DNA from 2 places in the Fictibacillus halophilus genome. Region 1 is predicted to be linked to the other one. Evidence: riboswitches for the same ligand, from Rfam matches in the RefSeq annotation. Region 1 holds a riboswitch; the other holds the start of a gene.
What was found. Region 1 has a riboswitch for glycine ahead of gcvT (glycine cleavage system aminomethyltransferase GcvT). Riboswitches for the same ligand answer to the same signal wherever they lie in the genome.
Positions count from the first base shown of each region.

Region 2: another riboswitch for glycine. It lies ahead of I5J82_RS16955 (amino acid permease); the one in region 1 lies ahead of gcvT (glycine cleavage system aminomethyltransferase GcvT).

Region 1 is NZ_JAEACF010000001.1:1,934,739-1,945,423, forward strand. Features, by position in the region: gene I5J82_RS10115 (HNH endonuclease) at 1-736, opposite strand, end outside; partial or broken gene I5J82_RS10120 (ribonucleotide reductase N-terminal alpha domain-containing protein) at 779-1,597, opposite strand; gene I5J82_RS10125 (lipoate--protein ligase family protein) at 1,958-2,794, opposite strand; gene I5J82_RS10130 (rhodanese-like domain-containing protein) at 2,944-3,321, shown strand; gene gcvPB (aminomethyl-transferring glycine dehydrogenase subunit GcvPB) at 3,369-4,832, opposite strand; gene gcvPA (aminomethyl-transferring glycine dehydrogenase subunit GcvPA) at 4,808-6,172, opposite strand; gene gcvT (glycine cleavage system aminomethyltransferase GcvT) at 6,194-7,294, opposite strand; glycine riboswitch at 7,472-7,557, opposite strand; gene I5J82_RS10150 (DEAD/DEAH box helicase) at 7,675-9,372, shown strand; gene I5J82_RS10155 (YqhG family protein) at 9,341-10,117, shown strand; gene I5J82_RS10160 (YqzE family protein) at 10,163-10,351, opposite strand; gene I5J82_RS10165 (shikimate kinase) at 10,398-10,685, opposite strand, start outside.
Region 2 is NZ_JAEACF010000001.1:3,326,270-3,336,954, forward strand. Features, by position in the region: gene I5J82_RS16940 (aminotransferase-like domain-containing protein) at 1-1,009, shown strand, start outside; gene I5J82_RS16945 (DMT family transporter) at 1,236-2,159, shown strand; gene I5J82_RS16950 (SRPBCC family protein) at 2,379-2,858, opposite strand; gene I5J82_RS16955 (amino acid permease) at 2,998-4,344, opposite strand; glycine riboswitch at 4,479-4,557, opposite strand; gene I5J82_RS16960 (ABC transporter permease) at 4,772-5,479, opposite strand; gene I5J82_RS16965 (ABC transporter ATP-binding protein) at 5,496-6,371, opposite strand; gene I5J82_RS16970 (EcsC family protein) at 6,389-7,012, opposite strand; gene I5J82_RS16975 (DUF2075 domain-containing protein) at 7,225-9,156, shown strand; gene I5J82_RS16980 (nucleotide pyrophosphohydrolase) at 9,198-9,506, shown strand; gene rlmH (23S rRNA (pseudouridine(1915)-N(3))-methyltransferase RlmH) at 9,578-10,057, opposite strand; gene I5J82_RS16990 (CxxH/CxxC protein) at 10,138-10,302, opposite strand; gene I5J82_RS16995 (S1C family serine protease) at 10,680-10,685, opposite strand, start outside.

The sequences.
Region 1 (10,685 bases):
AATCTTTTTCCTTACCATAGGTTTTTTCATGACATTTTCTACATAATGTTATACCATTAGAAATTTCAAACATCTTTTCAGGAAATGTTTTTTTAGGAAAAATATGATGTGCTGCAATATCTCTTGTATCACTATTACATAGTGGCATTTTACAACGATACCCATCTCTTTTATATACTTTCAATCTCCACTCTTTGTAGTCTGCTGAATCGGTTATATCTATAGTTTCTTTTCGGTTATCAAAAAGATAATTTCTATAACAAGTTTGATTACAGAAGTTATTCTGAGACTTTTTATACGAAGAGAATCTAATCTCTTTGAGTTGATTGCAATAAAAGCATCTAATCTTTACTCTTTTTTTTATTCTGGATGCCTTTATCTTATCAATGGTTTCCTTTGTCCTTTTTTTACCTCTATTTGGCTTACCCTTATCGATTCCGTGGTGGTTTCTGATAGGTATACCATGATACCTAAGACGATCAAGTATAACCGAATAACTAACACCGCATTCATCAGCAATTTGAGTGTAACCTTTTTGATATTCTATATACTGTGTTTTTAACCAGACTATATCATCATAAATTTTCCCTGAGTTTTTTATAACGGTTTTTCTTATCCCGTACTTTCTAAGTAACCTTTTTATTTGGTTTCTCGTTTTTCCTGTAAGAATACTAATTTCTAATGCAGATTTATTTTTATTAATGTATAAGTCATGTAGGTATTCATAGTTGTTCATTTGAATACCCCCTATAAAAGGAATTTTTTATTGTTTTTTTTAATCCGCTAACATAATCATCTGAGCGCCTCTGCGACTTCCGCCCTGCTCAACCAGATGCGTCAACTTCGCGATGTCATCCAACCAGGATACTGATCCAGATGATTTTCCGTTTACGCCTCTTGCTAGTGCGTTCTTCGGTCGAAGCGTAGATCCGTTCGTTCCAACTCCGCCGCCGCGGCTCATGATCTCCATGACTTGCTTACGGTGATCAGAGATGCCTTCACGCGAATCTTTCACGTATGGCATTACGTAACAGTTAAAATACGTTACATCTGTTTCTGCGCCTGCTCCGTATAAAACGCGTCCAGCAGGTACAAAATTCATTTCTGAAAGTTCTTTATAAAACTTTTTGAATGATTCTTGGCGTTTTTCTTCTGTCGTTTCCACAGATGCTAAGCCTGTGGCATTTCTTAGTGCGATCTGCTCGTAGTAAACTTCTAACGGCTTGTCCATCACATCTAGTGAACGTGTGATCAAACCAGATTCAGCTTCTTCCGGCTTTTCTAGCACTGCTTTGAACTCATCTTCAACCAATACAACTGCGTTTTTATCATCCCAGTTGACAGATTGAATATAGCCTAGCCCTCTTGCTGGAAATTTTGGGTCTTCTTTTACCGTTAATACAACAAAATCACCCGGTTTTAAGGTTTTCTTCTCTGTGTCTTTGAAGCTGTATCGATCTAGCATGACCAGCCGTGAAACACCTTTGTGTGTTGTTTTCATTGTAGAAGTTACGGGGTGCACTTGTGGAAATTGAGCTATATCACTGTTGAGAGCGTCAATATTAATACCCTTTTTAACAGTTGCGACTGTGTCCATCTTTCTCCTCCTCTATTAAAATCACATACGGATGCACATCTATATCTTGTATGTATAAGTTCTACCCTTATACTATATATACGTAAACCTCATGTCAAAGAAAAAAAATTGTCAAACTTAAAATCATGAGGATTTTACAGCAATTTGATGAATCCTGAATATTTTTGATGATTTTATTAATGAATGGGGTTTATTTTAGATTTGTATAATTTGGTAGTTTTGAAAAGCCGTACGAACTCTTGGTTTTCAAAATATCCTCTTACTTTCCAAAAAAAATTAATATCTTGACATCTTTTTTTCTGATAATTAGAGAGCAAAAATAAAAAATCGATATCTCTATGAGATTTCGATTTTTCACTATTAACGCCTGAACGTCCACTCATCGTTACGATAACGAGTATCGGCTATGTTTTGTACTTCTGCCCACTGATCATCTGTAAGCGTGTACGGCACAAGGTTTACGTTTAAACCGTCCTCAAATCCTTTTTTAAAGGCAGTCTTCGCGTCATCAATTGAAACAGGAGCATCTAGCAGTGTGTTGATCGCCACAGCTTTTTTCTTAAACGCTGTCTGCATTCTCTCTCTTAATCTGTCACTAGAATACTTAAACAGATCGAACAGTTTGTCTTCATCTAGGTCCAAAAGAATTGATCCGTGTTGCAGGATCACACCTTTTTGCCTCGTTTGAGCACTTCCCGCTACTTTTCTTCCCTCTACGACTAATTCATACCACGAAGGAGCATCAAAGCAAACTGCTGACCGGGGATTCTTCAACCCTTCACGCTCTTCTTCTGTTTTCGGAACAGCGAAGTAAGCATCTAAGCCTAAACCTTGAAACCCTTCTTTGATTCCTTCTGAGATCACTCGATAAGCTTCGGTTACACTTTGTGGCATATCTTTGTGTGATTCAGATACGATGACGCTATATGTGAGTTCTTGATCATGAAGAACTCCGCGACCACCTGTTGGACGTCTCACAAAGCCCAGTCCATATTTTTTTACAGCATCAAGGTTAATCTCTTTTTCTACTTTTTGAAAGTATCCAATAGATAGAGTAGCTGGATTCCATCCGTAAAAGCGGATAACAGGTGGAATCTTTCCTTCACTGTGCCAAGTTAGAAGTGCTTCGTCCATTGCCATATTAATTGCAGGTTCGCAATTTCCAGAATCGATATAATACCAGTTTTCTTTTTCCACGTTTTTCGTCTCCCTGCCATTCATTCGTAACTAGTGTACCAAATTCGGCGAGTGTGTCAAAACAATCGCTTAAAGTCAGATTTTTCTTTTGCCTATAGAGCCGCGCACCGCTATAATTGTGGTAGATTGTTTAAAGGAGTGCAAGCGTTATGGGATGGATAGTTTTAGCAGGTATTGTAGTAGCTTTATTGGCGTATGTAATTGGTATGGGGCTTTATCAAAAGAGATTTTTAACTACTTTAAACGAGGAAGAGTTTAAAGCAGGTTATCGAAAAGCACAACTGATCGATGTTCGTGAGCCTGAAGAGTTTAAAAAAGGACATATCCTAGGAGCACGTAACATTCCTCTTTCTCAAATGAGACAGAGATTAAAAGAAGTGCGCAGCGATCAGCCTGTTTATCTATATTGTGAAAGTGGATTCAGAAGTGCTCGTGCAGCCAATTTTCTTAAAAAGAAAAAATATGGCCAGCTTCATCACCTACATGGCGGCTTCCGCAAATGGACTGGCCGTGTAAAATCAAACTAATATTAAAAGCAGCTCAGGAAAATTTCCAGAGCTGCTTTTTTGTATGTTTAAACTTGTTTTGAATATTTTAAGATTGGCTTTCTTGCGGCTGTTGCTTCATCCAGTCGTTTAACAACTGTAGTGTGAGGAGCTTCTTGAACCAATTCAGGTGTTTCTTCTGCTTCTTTTGAAATCTGAATCATCTTTTCGATAAATTCATCGAGTGTTTCTTTCGATTCCGTTTCTGTTGGCTCGATCATGATCGCTTCTTCTACACTTAACGGGAAGTAGATCGTTGGCGGGTGATAGCCAAAGTCTAAGAGACGTTTTGCGATATCAAGCGTTCTTACGCCAAGTTTCTTCTGACGGCGACCTGATAATACGAACTCGTGCTTACAGTGTTGTGTAAATGGAAGATCGAAATGAGGTTCAAGTCGGCGCATCATGTAGTTAGCATTTAATACGGCGTTCTCTGATACTTGATGTAACCCGTCTGGCCCCATCGTCATGATGTACGTAAATGCTCGTACGTTAATGCCGAAGTTGCCATAAAAAGGCTTCACTCGTCCGATCGATTGCGGGCGATCATATTCGAATTTATAAAGATCATCTTCTTTAACAAGAACTGGTTTTGGCAAGAATGGAATCAGATCTGCCTTAACCCCAACTGGTCCTGATCCTGGTCCACCACCACCGTGTGGCCCTGTGAACGTTTTATGAAGGTTCAAGTGAACGACATCAAAGCCCATGTCTCCAGGTCGAGCAAATCCTAATATCGCATTTGCGTTCGCTCCGTCATAATATAGCTTTCCGCCAGCTTCATGGACGATCTTAGCCATTTCTAATATATGCTCTTCAAAAAGACCAAGCGTATTTGGATTTGTAAGCATAAGAGCCGCAACATCTTGATCGACTACTCGTTTCAAATCTTCTAGATCAACAAGACCGCGCTCATCGGATTTCACCGTGATCGATTCAAAACCTGCAACGGTTGCAGACGCTGGATTAGTTCCGTGCGCTGAATCAGGAACGATTACTTTTGTACGATTGAAATCACCGTTTGCTTCATGGTAAGCACGGATCATCATAAGACCTGTCCATTCACCATGTGCACCAGCTGCCGGCTGCAGAGTTACTTCGTCCATACCTGTGATCTCAGCTAGAGATGTTTGCAGACGGTACATCATTTCCATCGCACCTTGAACCGTTTCTTCTTCTTGAAGCGGATGGATATTTGCAAATCCAGGGAAACGTGCTACATCTTCATTGATCTTCGGATTATATTTCATCGTACATGATCCAAGTGGATAAAAACCAGAATCCACACCATGGTTACGATTGGATAACGCTGTGTAATGACGAACGATTTGAAGCTCTGACACTTCAGGAAGATCCGCTTCTTCCGTACGCAAATAATCGGAAGGGATGATAGATTCTACGTTAATCTCTGGAACGTCAAGTTCAGGGATGCTGTACCCTACTCGACCTGGTTTAGACAATTCAAAAATTAATGACTGATGTTCTGTACGCATGCTAATCCCTCCAATACATTTGCAAGCTGATCGATCTCTTCTTTTGTTCTCATTTCCGTAACCGCTAAAAGCATATGGTTCTTAAGTTCTGAATACGAAAGACCTAAATCATATCCACCGATGATGCCAGATTCTAATAGTTTGGCGTTCACTTCTTTAGCTGTACACTTTAACTCGATAACAAACTCGTTAAAGAAAGGTCCAGTGAACGCTGTCTTGAATCCTTTTTCCTCAAGAACTTTTTTTGCATAATGAGCTTTTTGTATATTTTGGTGTGCTACTTCCTTCACACCTTGTTTTCCAAGTGCCGTCATGGCAATTGAAGCTGCAAGTGCGTTAAGCGCTTGGTTCGAACAGATGTTACTCGTCGCTTTATCACGTCTGATATGCTGTTCTCTTGCTTGAAGGGTAAGAACGAATCCGCGCTTCCCGTCTTCATCAACCGTTTGACCGACCAAGCGGCCAGGAACTTTACGCATCAATTTGGTTGTTACTGCAAAATATCCACAGTGTGGTCCGCCAAAACCTTGTGCGATCCCGAACGGCTGTGCATCACCAACTACGATATCCGCACCGAATTTACCAGGAGGAGTCAGTGCGCCGAGTGCTAAAGGATTGGAAGAAACTACGAACATTCCTTTAGCACTATGCACGATTTCTTCTATTTCTTTTAAAGGTTCGATCTGACCGAAGAAGTTAGGATATTGAACGATCACACATGCTGTTTGTTCATCAACTTCGGCACGCAATGCATTTAATGAAGTAACACCATCTTCTGTATCCACTTCTACCACTTCAAGATGCTGGCCTTTTGCATAAGTGTGCAAAACGGCACGTGATTCTGGATGTACGGATTTTGATACAACAATTTTCTTTCTACGTGTTTGAGCTGCTGATAATAAACCAGCCTCCGCAAGTGAAGTTCCACCATCGTACATAGAAGAGTTGGCAACATCCATACCTGTTAGTTCACAGATCATCGTTTGAAACTCAAAGATCGCTTGAAGTTCACCTTGAGAGATCTCAGGCTGATATGGTGTATATGCTGTATAGAACTCCGAACGAAGAAGCATGTGGTTTACGATTGATGGTGTGTAATGATCATATACACCAGCGCCTAAGAACGAAGCATGATCTTTTGTATTTTTGTTTAATGCTGCCAAGCGGCTCATCTCTTTAACTAGTTGAGGTTCTGACAAAGCTTCCTCGATTTGTAAGCGTCCTTTAAACCGAACTTCTTCGGGAATATCCTGAAAAAGATCTTCTGTCGTTTCGATTCCAATCGTTTCAAGCATTTCCTTTTTGTCTTGAGCAGTCATCGGTAAATAGCGGAACGTCATGGTTTCTCCCCCTTAAATATCTTATTTTCCTCGTTTATAAAATGGTGAAGCGACTACTTTTGCTTTTAAACGTTTTTGACGAATTTGTACTTCGACCTCTGTTCCAAGCTCCGTGAAATCCTTTTCAAGTAGAGCAAGTCCTAGGTTCTTCTTCAATGTTGGCGATTGTGTTCCTGTTGTAACTTCTCCGATCTTCACATCACCTTTAAATACCTCGTAATGTGATCGAGGAATTCCTTTATCGATCATTTCGATACCAACTAGCTTACGAGGTGCACCGTTCTTCTTTTGATCTGCTAGAATTTCTTTTCCAATAAAATCTGCTTCTTTATCTGTTTTTACAGCGAATCCGATACCTGCTTCTATCGGGGTAATTTCTTTTGTGAGTTCTTGACCGTATAGAGCAAGCTTCGCTTCAAAACGCAAAGTATCACGCGCCCCAAGTCCTGCAGGAAGCAATCCATCTTCATGACCCGCTTCAAGAACCGATCTCCACAGTTTTTCTGCATGTTCAGTTTTCAAATAAATCTCAAACCCATCTTCTCCTGTGTAGCCTGTTCGAGAAACAAGAGCAGATATTCCAGCTAGTGAAACATCTTCTTTAAAACGGAAGAATCCGATCTCAGAAAGATTGGTATCCGTAAGTTTTTGTAAAATCTCTTCTGCTTTAGGTCCTTGAATAGCAAGCTGCGCATATTCAGGAGATACATTCACAAGTTCTACACCTTCAGGCTTCTTGCTCATAAGCCATTCAAAATCTTTTTCAATATTTGAGGCATTCACAACGAGTAAGTAATCGTTTTCATCTCTTTTATAGATTAAAAGGTCATCTACTGTACCACCGTTTTCATAGCACATAGCCGTATATTGCGCTTGGCCGTTTTGAAGTTTCGAAACATCATTGGTCATTGTATATTGCAAGAACGATAGGGCATTAGGTCCTCGAACATCAAATTCTCCCATGTGAGATACATCGAATAAACCGGCTTTCGTTCTAACCGCTTCGTGTTCCTCTTTAATACTTGAGAACTGAACAGGCAACTCCCAACCACCAAAATCAATTACTTTTCCACCGTGTTCTTTATATGTCTCAAATAACGGTGTTCGTAACAATGTAGCCATGTGAATTCCTCCTTTTTCATACTTAAAAATTTTCGGACTTTTCTGGACAAAAAAAGGACAGAAAGACCCCTTATAAATGGGATCCTCTGTCCTGCAACCTGTAAGTTTCTCAAGTAAATATCCTTGAGTTTCTTCGTTGGTGGCTTTCATCTATTAAAAAAGCACTCTCCAGAGATGCGTCTAGCAAGAGTCTTTTTGCCTGAGAGTTTCACAATTGTTTGCTCCTTCGGCGCCGCTAACGCAGTCTCTCCTCTTACTTTCATTCGCGAGTATGTTATTGTCCAAGGTCGCACATACTATTACTATGTTTACTACATTATTATCCTATCATTTTTACAAAAGGAATGGCAACGAACTTTTTTAAAGAAAGGAAATCCGTTATGAAAATCGACGTTCAGTTTCAGCGAGAATGGCATGATGACTTTTTAAAGCGTGTGGAAGAAGATGGACCTTGGGCCAATTGGGAATTATATAACTTAGCTCTTGAAGCCGAACACCACTTAGCAATTCCTGATTTCCTCGGTCTTCAAGCTCCAGATCATCTCCCACAGATGACTTTTTTGCCTCATCAGCTGGACGTTGCGACTACCGTTATTGAACAGATGAACGGAAAAGCAATCTTGGCAGATGAAGTAGGATTAGGAAAAACGATAGAAGCAGGTTTGATTCTAAAAGAGTACATGATACGCCGACTCGCTAAGAAAATTTTGATCCTCGTTCCTGCATCACTCGTTATTCAATGGACGAACGAGCTGAATCAAAAGTTCTTTATTCCTGCAATTGCTCAGAAAAAGGCATATGTATGGGAACAATGCGATGTAGTCGTATCCTCTATTGATACGGCAAAACGAGCCCCGCACCGCGACATCGTTCTTAATCAAGACTATGATCTTGTTATCATCGATGAGGCACATAAGTTAAAGAACAAGAAAACGAAAAACTATGAATTTGTACAGTTATTAAAAAAGAAGTTCTGTTTACTATTAACAGCTACTCCGGTACAAAACAGAGTTGAGGAGATTTTTAATCTTGTATCTCTATTAAAGCCTGGCCATTTAGGAAATCGAGAAAACTTTGACAAAGATTATAAAGAAGATAAGTATTCACTAAAAAATGAAGAAAAGCTGAAGCAGCTCGTAAATAAGGTGATGGTTCGTAATCGACGAGAAGAGACTGGTCTAAAATGGCCGAAGCGTCTTGTTCAAACCATTCCTATTACATTATCAAAAACAGAACGTGATCTATACGATGAAATCTCTCAACTAAAAAAAGACTCTTACTTTGACCGAAGTAAATTTTCTATCGTAACCCTGCAGCGAGAAGCATGCAGTTCGCGTGAAGCCGTTTTTCTAACATTAAAAAATATGCTTCAAAAAGATGTATCAAACTCTTTAATGGAACAACGAGTCTTAGCGTTGATGAAGAAAATTGAACTCGTCGATCAAAACTCTAAAGCTCTAAAAGCGTTAGAGCTGATTCAATCGATTGATTCCAAGGTCATCATTTTTACAGAATACCGTGGTACTCAATTGTATCTGCAATGGTTTTTACAGCAGCACGGCATCTCTTCTGTACCGTTTAGAGGCGGGTTTAAGCGAAGCAAAAAGGACTGGATGACTCACCTCTTTAGAACACGAGCTCAAGTGTTGATCGCAACAGAAGCCGGTGGTGAAGGAATAAACCTGCAGTTCTGTCAGCATATCATCAATTATGATCTGCCATGGAACCCGATGAGGATCGAGCAGCGGATCGGACGTATCCATCGTATCGGTCAGCAAGGTGACGTTCATATCTATAACTTCGCTACTCAGAATACGATTGAAGAGCACATCTTAAACTTGCTGTACAATAAGATCAATCTGTTTGAGAGTGTTATTGGAGAACTCGATGAAATCTTAACGAAATTTGAAATCAAGAACATAGAACGCCATATTGCAGATATCATGAATACGTCTGAAAGTGAAGGTGAGATCCGAGTAAAGATGGATAACCTTGCTTCCTTGATCAACCTTGATGGCGGGATCAAGCAGAAAGGATGGGAAGAGCATGCAGCAGCACGAGATACATCGCTTTCTTGAGCGATATTTTGATGCAAACGAATGTAGGATTCAAGAGAAAAACTTTAGTTATATGAAGGTTCAACTGACCACTGAACTCGATAAAGTTTTAATGAACCGTCCGTTCTACTGGCATTATCTCGAAAAAACGGGAGGTACCCCGAATCCGATGACGTTAACTTTAGTAACGGGTCAACAGCAAGCTCCTGATGGAAAAGGTGAGTTTATCCACTTTGGTTCACCGAGACTTCATCAGATCTTTGGGTCGACTAAGAAGCTCGCCTCTTTCATTCGGCTGTATGAATCTGTTCCTCAGCAAGGAGCACAGGTACCACTGCAACCTTGGTTATGTTTGAACGTTAAAGTTACGTTTCAGTGTGATCAAAAGAAAGATCAGGTTCTCTCATACGGCATTCAACTAATAAACGGAACGATAGAAGATCAATTTCATCAACGCCTTCAAAAAATGCTGTTAACGAAGAGGATCCCAGATTTTTGTTATACGCTCTCTCCTTTTATTAAGCCTCAGAGTGCGATAAAAAGATTGGAAAATAAAATTCAGGAAGTCATTGAGGCAGATGATCACACGTGGGCCGAAGATGCTAAAAAAAGATGGAATGAAGATCTCGAACTATTAGAGAGTTTTTATGAGGATTCTTTAACGAAACCAGAAGCCTATCACATAGAAAAAGAAGCACTTCGTACCCAATATGAGCCACAGATTATCGTAGAGATCATAAATGGCGGACTTTTCTATCTTGCCTAATAAATAAGAGCCGGGAACTGTATCCCGGCTCTTCCTTTTTCCAGCCTACTTCTTTCTCTTTCTACGGAACACGAGACCAAGTCCCATTGGCACAACACCAAAAAGATAAGTAAGTAAAGGCTCCCGCTCATTCTTTTTTGTGATACGCCTTTCCTTTCTTACTGATTGTGGTTCATCCAAATATTTAACGACTCTCTGAGTAAGAAACTTGATAACGTCTGATCCTGCAGCCATTGGCAAAACTCCCTTATAGAAGCACTCATTGATTAGTTTTGGCCAATTAACGTAGGTTTAAACGGCTTAATTTTTCTAAAATGTGGGCGCATACTTCTTCAGTCGTAAATTGGTCTGTGACGATCTCAATATCACTTTTTTCATAATGTGAACTTCTCTCGTTAAAGAGTTTCTGTACCTCTTCTTTTGAAGAAGTTAATAGAATAGGTCTCTTGTTTCTCTCTTCTTCTTTCATCAGCCTTTCCCAAAGAACTGGAAAACTCGTCTTTAGATAGATGACAATCCCATTGTTCTTCATGTACGTTAGGTTCTCTTCTCTTACGACCGCACCGCC
Region 2 (10,685 bases), 1.4 Mb from region 1:
AGGTCTTCCTTCATTGCGAACCCAAATTACTAAAAATCTTCAATCTTCTCAAGTGTTTACCGATCCTAGCCATGTCGTCATCGTTTCCGGATCACAGCAAGCGATTCATATATTAACTTCCCTCTCTTTTCCTAACAACAAAAAGAATATTTTAATAGAACAACCAACCTATTTCGGGATGATTGAAACGCTTAAACTTAACAAAGTGAAGACCTTTGGCATTGAACTATCCATGAACGGGATCGACTTAGAACGTCTTGAATTTATATTTAAAAATAACGAGATTAAGTTCTTCTATGTCATTCCTAGATTTCAGAATCCTCTTGGCCATTCCTATACAAATAGTGAGAAGAAAAGAATCGTAGAGCTGGCAGCTAAATATGATGTATATATCGTAGAAGACGATTTTTTAGGCGAATTAGAGCGTGATAAGAAAGCCGATCCGTTTTTCGCTTTTGATACATTAGGAAGAGTCATCTATATACAAAGCTTTTCAAAAGTCTTTCTCCCCGGGCTCCGAATTGCGAGTGTTGTCTTGCCGAACAGCATGATCGAAAGCTTTTTGCGTAATAAGTTTAGTGCCGACTTTAACAGTCCCGTTCTCTCACAAGGTGCATTAGACATTTATTTAAAAAGCGGAATGTATTACAACCACCTGAAAAAGATTAAGGACATCTATTTTCATAAGATAAATGAACTAAAAAGGGCATGTGAACAGTTACTTCCTGAAGGGACGCACTATACGAAGCCTGATACGGGTTTTTACCTTTCCATCTATTTGCCTCCTCACGTATCAGCCAAAAAGCTTACAACTCAATTAAATAAACAACACCTTTTACTTGATGATGGCGAAAGAATGTTTCTGCCTGAATTTAATCAAGATAACCTCATTCGCTTGTGCATTTCTCAAGTTGAAAAACATCAAATACAACCCGGAATAGAAAAAATAGCTCACACCATTCGTGAAATGAAAGACAGCAGACATTTTCATCAAATATCGCTGATTTAATGCTGTAATTTAAGATAGCCTTACATGCTAAAAGGACAGAAACACAGGAGTAAATGCGTTTCTGCCCTTTTATTTATGGATTCATGAAACAAAGGGACGGTTCTGCCGCTTCCTTCCCCTCGTTTCACAAGAACTTTCTTGACCCTAGCTAACTTCTCATCCTCATGTTTTTTCGAGGACAAGCATAAGATGGTAGAACAATTGACTGGGAAAGGAAAGCCTATCTATGATTTCATTTCGAAAAATGCTAGGAGCCTCATTGTATGCCACCATGTCCATCAGCCTTTGGGGAATATCCTTTGTCTCGACTAAAGCGGTACTGGACAAGCTTGATCCCTTTACTCTTCTGGTCATCCGTTTTGGTATAGGTGCATTATTTTTATTAGTACTTATCCTTGTAAAAAAGGAACATTCCATGAAGCTGCCGATACAGTATATCCCTCACTTAATCGTATTAGGGATTCTTGGTGTTTTTCTTCATCAAGTTATTCAGGCAAGCGCGCTTTTATCCATTGATGCATCCTCTGCAGGCTGGCTCATTACGTTATCCCCGATTTTCACCGTCGTTCTTTCCATGGTCTTTCTGCATGAAAAGATGACATTTTCAAAGGCTATTGGAATTATTTTGGCCATTAGTGGTGTGTTGCTGGTCACAACAGTAGGTGGAGACAGGTCATTAGGATTCTCGATCAACATCGGGTATCTACTGATGGTTCTCAGTACCTTAAATTGGGCCATTTATTCAGTTTTACTAAAAAGCCTAAAAGTGCCATTGCCTGCATTGGTCCTCACCTTTTACATGAGTACTTTGGGACTTTTGCTTACTCTCCCATTCATCTATCAGAACAAAAGCTGGGAAAAGCTTACTCTTCTAGATGGAGTAGAATGGGCTCATCTTATCTTCCTTGGAGTCTTTGTATCCGGTATTGCCTACTGGTACTGGGCAAAAGCATTAGAGGTGTTGGAGGCCACTCAAGTATCTGTTTTCTTATACCTTGAACCAGTCTCTACACTGATAGCAGCCGTGCTACTTCTACATGAAAAGGTTATTTATACCAGTATTCTAGGTGGAGCAATCATTATCCTTGGGGTTATTTTCGTAAATGGTCATCTAGTTGGACTGATAAATCGATGGAGTGCGAGGCGGTAGGGAAAGCAAAGGGACGGTTCTGCTGCTTCCTAACTTACAACTGTAAACACTAAAGGATTTACCTTTCCATCTAATAATATAATAAGAAGCACGAGAACCGTCCCCGCGCCCCTAAACTAAAAAACTAAAAGATACGCGCTGATGAATAGAATAACTGAAACAAGCCAGAGATTTAAAAAAATCTCTGACTTGTTAATCCGATAAATTTCATGTGTCTGTTTACAATTTCTCAGTAAAAGCAGCAAGATTTTCTAACGTGGACCTTAGTCCAGTGTCGTGATCTTCCTTACGAATACCTTCTGGTACGTTTTCACAAACGATGGTAACATTAGTGCCTCCCGAAACATCTTCCAATATCCATTTCTGTATCATCTCACCCGAGAAAGCAGGATCTTCGGAATTGAAGTTAACAGATTGGACAATTCGCTGGTTTGGGACCAGCTCCAAAAATGTTCCTTCCGCCACATCGGTGTTGTCCGACGTTTTGCCAAGAATCAACTCATCCAATTCATACGTAAGCGTCATTTTATAAGCTCCTTCTTCACGGCAATCATAGGTATCAATTTTACCCGACATCCCTTCAGGCGGAAGCCATTGAATGAGTGAATCCGGATTTATAATAGCTAGATAGACGATTTGAGGTGGAACTGGGATGACTTTTGAAGCAGTATCTGTTCTCCGATTTCTTGACAAATTCACCCTAAAAAACCTCCTTGTAATTAACTCTAAAGGAAAATTCGTCGCTTCCTGCTTATCACCTGCTTAAAGATGCTACTTATAAAATGTAAGATGTCTCTAAAGATCCAGATCAATGATGCATTCCAAATAACCAATCCTTTTATTTCAGCATAGGTTTTTTAAAAGCATACAAGAAAAATAATAAAATAAACCAAATGGGTGTCAGCAATAACGCCGGACGTGTAGCTTCTGCCACGAGCAGCACAATTAAAATGATCCCGAACAGCGCAAGCACCACATAGTTAATGAATGGAGCAAAAGGTGCTTTGAACGCCGACTTTTTGTGCAAATCAGATCGTGTCTTACGGTATTTAATATGGCTGATCAAGATCACGCTCCACACCCAAATGAAACAGATGGCACTGATGGTCGTTACGATGCCAAAAGCCTGCTCTGGAAGTAGCTTACTGAGAAGCGCTCCTACTGAAACAACAACAGCCGAAACCCAAAGCGCGTTTCCAGGCACAGAATTTTTCGTTAGTTTCTTAAAAGATCGAGGAGCCTGCTCACTCTTGCTTAATGTGAATAGAATGCGGCTCGTTGAAAATAACCCGCTGTTGCAAGCAGATGCCGCCGAAGTTAGCACAACAAAATTAATGATTCCAGCTGCAAGCGGAATTCCTATTAAGCTGAACGTTTTAACAAATGGACTTTCCGTCGCGTTCAATTGTGTCCAAGGATTGATGCATAGCAGCACGATCAATGCACCCACATAGAAAAATAGAATTCGAAGTGGAATCTTATTGATCGCAGATGGAATATTCTTTCTAGGATCAGATGTTTCTGCTGCCGCCACTCCGACCAACTCCACTCCGACAAACGCGAACACGACCATCTGGAACGAGAGTAAGAACCCAGTCATCCCGTTAGGAAACAAACCTCCATGATCCCACAGGTTGTTTATAGAGACTGTACCCGCATCCGTTTGGTAACCAATGACGAGTAGGACAACGCCAATCACAATCAACGCTAGAATCGTAATCACCTTGATCAAAGCGAACCAAAACTCCAATTCCCCGAAAAGCTTTACCGTTAACAGATTCAGCCCAAGTAAAAGAAGCAAACAGACAATCGCCGGGACCCACTGCGGTATGTCAAACCAATATTGAACATAGACACCGACCGCAATCACATCGGCCATCGCTGTCATGATCCAGCAGAACCAATACGTCCATCCTGTGATAAACGCAGCTCGCGGACCAAGATAGTCCTCCGCAATATCGGTAAACGACTCATAGCCTTCCTTTGAAAGCAGCAGTTCTCCTAACGCTCTCATCATAAAAAACAACGCGATCCCAACGATTAAATAAGCAAATATAACAGACGGTCCGGCAAGCTGAATCGCTTTTCCTGAACCTAAAAATAACCCAGTTCCAATCGTTCCGCCAATGGCAATCAGCTGCACATGGCGGTTAGCTAAATCTCTCTTCAACTCTTGCTGTGACACGTATGAATCCTCCTTCTAAGATGCAAATCAAACGCAAAAAAAAGAGACTGGAAGAATCTCCAATCTCTTGTACATTAGAATATGAAAAAAGCATTCACTGCGCTATAAATGACAGGCACAACAATGTCAAAATTCAATACTCTTCTGTCCGTTTGCCTGAGATGGTGAACCCTTCGGCGCCGCTAACAAAGCGGTCTCTCCAGAAGCTGCTCCTGCTGTAATACGACCTACAGCGATCATAGCTTGCTATCTATAAGTTTTTAGTAGTTCTAAATATAATTTTCAATACTATTACGGAGTTGAGGTTTTGTCAACTGTACAATACTGGTTAAAGGTTTTAACTTTTACCATTTGCTCATAAATATTGGGTTGGCTTGAAACTAACAGACCAAAGCCTAAAGATGCATAGGAACATTTCTCTTACCCTTCATTGCACTCTTCTTTTTTGTACGAAAGCTATGAAAATTGATAGGAAGAACAAGCTATAAAGTATAATCCATCCAAACTTTTCATAAGCCTGAACAGGAAATACATTTATTTGATTGTCATCTATACTCATAATTTCCAAACAATAACGTAAAGGTGGTGTAATCCAGCTAATAAATTGTAGGATCTCGATTTTTGCCACAGCTATTACTAATGTTCCTATAAGAACACTACTTACACCCCACCAAGTGTTTGCATTACTTCTCACAAGGTCTCTCGTAAAAAAAGATGAAAGTGCTACAGAAAGGATAGCCAGGCTAAAATGTGCTAAAAATCCCATAGCAATATGAGCATTATTTAATCCTGGGGAAAAGGCATTAAAAGTAACAGGATATAAAACAGCTAAAATACTTAGTACCACACTGATTAGTATACAAACTAATTCAAGTGCAATATAATATGTCTTCTTATTCTTAAGATGCATTATAGTAATATTTTTTTGCCCCTCATCCTCTGCATGAAAAATAGTAATAGTAAACCATCCCATAATAAAAAAGAGCAAAATTGAAGTATAAGCGTAGCTATCTAAGATTGGATTGGGTACGTAGGTATAGTTAATTACAAGCATCATAATAAACACTGAAAATGGCGGAATATACTTATATGTTCGGAAATAAGTGGAAAAGTGGTATAAAATCAAACCCTTCACTGTTTAAATTTCCTCCTTAAAACTGCTTAAAGAATTCATTTTCTCTCTTATGTAAAGGCGCTAACAGCCTTATTAAAGCACCGCGGTCCAGAAATTCACTAACTATTTTATTTGTTTGTTTTTGACTCACATTCAGTTCTATCAATCTTCTTCCGGCATCAATTTCCTTTTCATAGGTAATAATATGTTTCAATGCATCGATGGAAACAGCTTTCGGTAATTCGAATACGAGTCTATTTAAAGGTTCACTATGTTCTTGTTGATTATCGATTTGAATAATCCTACAATCTTGAATGACATTTATTTGGTCCGCAACCTCTTCTAGTAGCTTGGTTTCATGACACGTTAAAACTATACTAATATTGCTCTTCTTTAAGGAAATTAATAACTCTTCCAAATCATTTTGTGCCTTTAAATCCAGGCCTGAAAGCGGTTCGTCCATAATTAACAAATCAGATTCTTCTAACATTGCTTGCATAATAATAACTTTTTGTTTCATTCCTTTTGAAAAATGAGTGATTCGAGTATTTCTTTCGTCTTCCAAGTGAAAAACTTCAAGTAAGCTATCAATACGTTTTTTCAGCCACTTAATAGGTAATCCTCTAATCGTTCCCATATGTATGAGATATTCAGTCGGTGTAAAAGGTAAAAACACAGGGGTTTGCTCAGGTACATAACCAATTTTAATAGGCGGATCGTTCCGATATAGGATTTGACCGCTATCAGGTTTTATTATTCCGCCAATCATCTTCAACAATGTACTCTTTCCCGAACCATTTGCTCCGACAATTGCCGTTACCTTGTTAGGTGGAATTGAAAGCGATACATTATCTAAGATCATTTTCTTTTGAAACGATTTGCTTACTATCTGTAGATCAACAATTGTGTCCAATCAAACACACCCTTTACCTATTGAAATACTTTCTTCGCTGTCTTTCCTATTGTATTAGTACCTATACCATCAACCGCCCCGCCAATTAATCCACCTACTAAAGGTACAGCTTTTCCTAAGTTAATAATTCCTTTTTCTCCGAATTTCGTTACTAATCTGACGCCTACAGCTTTATTTATTGCTTTTATAACTTCTCCAGGTATTTTTTTTATGGCCTCTTTAGCGATAGCAGTTCCGAATTTAACTCCAGCCTGTTTAAAAATATCTGTAGCAGCTTGTCCAGTCAGACATACAAATACAAAAGTCTTTACTTGGTCATCTTTTAACTCGTAACCTCTCATGTAGGCTATAGTAGCTATCATCCTAATTTGCACATACATAACTGATGCAATATTTGATGGAACGGCTACAGGTAATGTTATTAAACCTCCTAATCCAGTTACAAAACCACTTGTTACACCTTTAGCATTTTGCCATCGGATTAAGCTATCAATAGCATCATCTACAGAAGTATGCTTTCTTAAATAGTTTTCTGCTAGCTCTGCTGCCGTGTCGGTTCCAGGTAATCCATTTACTGCTTTTTCATAGGCCCAATCTAATACTTGAGTTATTTTACTTTCTGTTAAACTATTTTTGGACAAGATGATCTCTCCTATATCGATTCTTTAAATAGAAAAATATGTAAAATGCAAGTATTATTTTATCATAAAAGCGACAAAACCCATCAAATAAAAATAAAACTGAGTTTAATTATACTCACATTAAACTTTTACAAATTTTTGAATGATAACTCTGTTCCTTTTAGTAAAGTGATAAAATATATGGAGAAGAATTCCAAAGAGGTGACGCTAACTTGATTATTTACGAAGCGACCAAGACTGAATTTATATCCGATGTTACAAACGAGCTTCTCGTCGAACGTCTTTACGAGTCATACCAACAGAAAATCGGCCGTACTTCTAAAAGTGAAATCCACTCATGGGAGAATTCTCTTCACCGCATGTCAAATGTGATGCAGGATAACGAGATTCCAGATGATACATCTGTCGCGATAGAATTCAAGATTCCAAATACATCTAAACGTGTCGACTTTTTAATAGCTGGCCATGACGGTGCTCAAGATCATGTGGTGATTGTAGAGTTAAAACAATGGTCTGAGGTTGAAAAGGTAACGTCTAAAGATGCACTTGTGTCTACCTATCTTGGAGGAAAAATGAGAACGGTCACGCATCCATCTTATCAAGCTTGGTCATACGCTGCTTTAATTGAAGATTTTAATCAGAATGTACAAGATCAACATATTGCATTGAAACCGTGTGCCTATTTACATAACTATCGAAAGTTAGAAAATGACCCATTGATGGATCCTCACTATTCAGATCATCTCGCTAAAGCACCTGTGTTTGCAAAAGGTGAGATACAGAAATTAAGAGATTTTATAAAGAAATATGTTCGTTACGGTGACCATAACCAATTGATTTATCAGATTGAGCGAGGTAAAATTCGGCCGTCTAAATCCTTACAAAATTCACTCGCAAGCTTATTAAAAGGTAATCAAGAATTTGTGCTTATTGATGAACAAAAAGTGTTTTACGAAGATGCCTTTCACTTAGCAATTGAGAGTATCAAAAGCAATCAGAAGACAGTAATGGTAATTGAAGGAGGACCAGGAACCGGGAAATCCGTTATGGCTATAAATCTTCTTGTCAATCTTATCAATGAAGACTTAACAGCATTATATGTCTCAAAAAATTCAGCTCCACGTAGCGTTTATGCTTCTAAACTGAAAGGCACCATCAAGAAAACACAAATCGATAATCTATTTAAAGGTTCAGGCAGTTTCTATGAATCAGAAAAAAATGAGTTTGACGTACTCATAGTAGATGAAGCTCATCGTTTGAATGAAAAGTCAGGATTGTTCAGCAACTTAGGCGAAAACCAGATAAAAGAAGTAATCCATTCATCTAAATTTACTATTTTCTTTATAGATGAAAACCAAAAAGTGACTCTAAAAGATATTGGCAGTATAGATTTAATTAAAAAGTTTGCCAATGAGTTAGATGCTGAAATAGTACAAGGCAAACTCACTTCACAATTTCGATGTGATGGATCTGATGCATATATGGCCTGGTTGGATGACGTACTTCAAATTAGAAAAACGGCGAATGCAAATGATAGAGGCGTTGATTATGATTTTAGAGTGTACGATGACCCGAATAATATGCTGCAGGAAATTGAAGAGCTAAATAAGAAAAACAATAAATCACGTATGCTTGCCGGTTACTGCTGGGAGTGGCCAAAAAATGGCCGAACGAATACTCTTCATAAAGACATTGTTATTCCGGAATATAATTTTAATATCAGCTGGAACCTCTCTGACAGTATATGGGCAATACATCAGGATTCTGTCTCTGAAGCAGGCTGTATTCACACATCTCAAGGACTTGAATTTGATTATGTAGGTGTTATTATTGGGCCAGACCTTGCCTTTCAGGATGACCAGGTAATGACCGACTACACAAAACGCGCAAAAACTGATCAATCTCTTAAAGGTATTAAGACGCTAGCAAAAGAAAATCCAGAAAAAGCTCATGAGCTGGCAGATCAAATTATTAGGAATACATACCGTACACTAATGACTAGAGGACAAAAGGGATGTTTCATCTTCTGTACAGATCCAGATTTAAATGAGTATTTTAGAGAACGACTGAAAAAATCAGTTGTTTATCAGGATTTGTCACCTCGTCAGGCAGAAGTAGCTGCGGAAGATCGGGGTAAGTATTAAAGCTAGATACTAAACAAACAAACTTAAAAGGGATGAACAACATGAATGAAATTAAGCAGCTAATAAACGCTATCAATGAATTTCGAGATGAAAGAGGATGGAAACCTCACCACAATCCAAAAGATCTTGCTATTTCTATTTCCATTGAAGCAGCTGAACTATTAGAAGATTTTCAGTGGAAAAGCAGTGAAGAGGCTGTAGAACAAAACATTGAAAATATTAAAGAAGAAATCGCTGATGTTTTCATCTACGGACTTATGCTCTGCAATGAACTGGATTTGGATGTTGAAACAATTATTAAAGATAAGATTAAGAAAAATGGGTTGAAGTATCCTGTTTCAAATAGTTAAATACTAAAAAAATACAATATGCAAGAGGAAACAGCACCTTCTTTATTAGGTGCTGTTTCTTTAAGAAATAATTATTTGTGATACGGTTCCCCTCGATTAATCCGAAACGCACGATAAATCTGCTCCACCAAAACAAGCTTCATCAACTGATGCGGATAAGTAATCTTACCAAAAGAAATCTTCTCATTCGCACGTTTCATGACAGCATCACTTAACCCTAATGACCCTCCAATGACAAATGCCACTTTGCTTTTCCCATAAGTCGCAAGCTGATCTAAATTCTTAGCCAAATCCTCAGATGAAACAGCCTTTCCTTCGATCGCCATTGCAATCACATGAACATCTTGGCCGATCTTTGCTAGAATTCTTTCACCTTCAGCGTTTTTTACCATGATCATCTCTTGATCACTTAGTGTTTCAGGTGCTTTTTCATCAGGAACCTCGATGATTTCTACTTTTGCATAAGGTCCTAGTCGCTTTAAGTATTCATCAATACCTAGTTTTAAGTATTTTTCTTTTAATTTCCCTACGGAAACGATTGAAATATTCACTTGTTGAAAACTTCCTTTCAAATAAGTTATCCCCAGAACTTATCCACATATGCACAATTAGTGCTATATCTTGTAGGCGTTCATATGTTCGATACTTTATATGCACCTTTGTTATCGCAGTATTCACAACCTGTTGATAACTCGTCATTCTCTGTTAGTAACTCTACAACTGGTGGCGTTTCAAACTCATCCACAATGATGTCAATCGCAAGCTCAGCATGGTCTTTGCAGCAAATAATAACCAAATCTTTTCACTCCTAACTTATCCACAATCCTTCTTCTTACACTAACGAATTTACAGCTATGTGTAAACAATCCGCTTAAATAAAGTTGTCCACATGTTGAATCAACTATTAGTTCTTTTCTTAAATGGTGGGGACGTTTTTCTTCTCTTTATCTTTTATTTTCCTTCACCGATAAGTTGATTGTAGTGTAAGGTGCGAGACTCCTGCGGGACAGGTGGGCAGGTGAGACACTTAAGAGTGAAACGTACGAATGTGGCTCACCGCCTGCCCCGCGGAAAGCGAGCAACCTGTAACGAAAATTAACTCACTCTCAAAGTCACCTAAGCACCATCTAACATAAAAAAACAGGAGACCCTAAAGCCCCCTGTTTCCCACTTTTATTG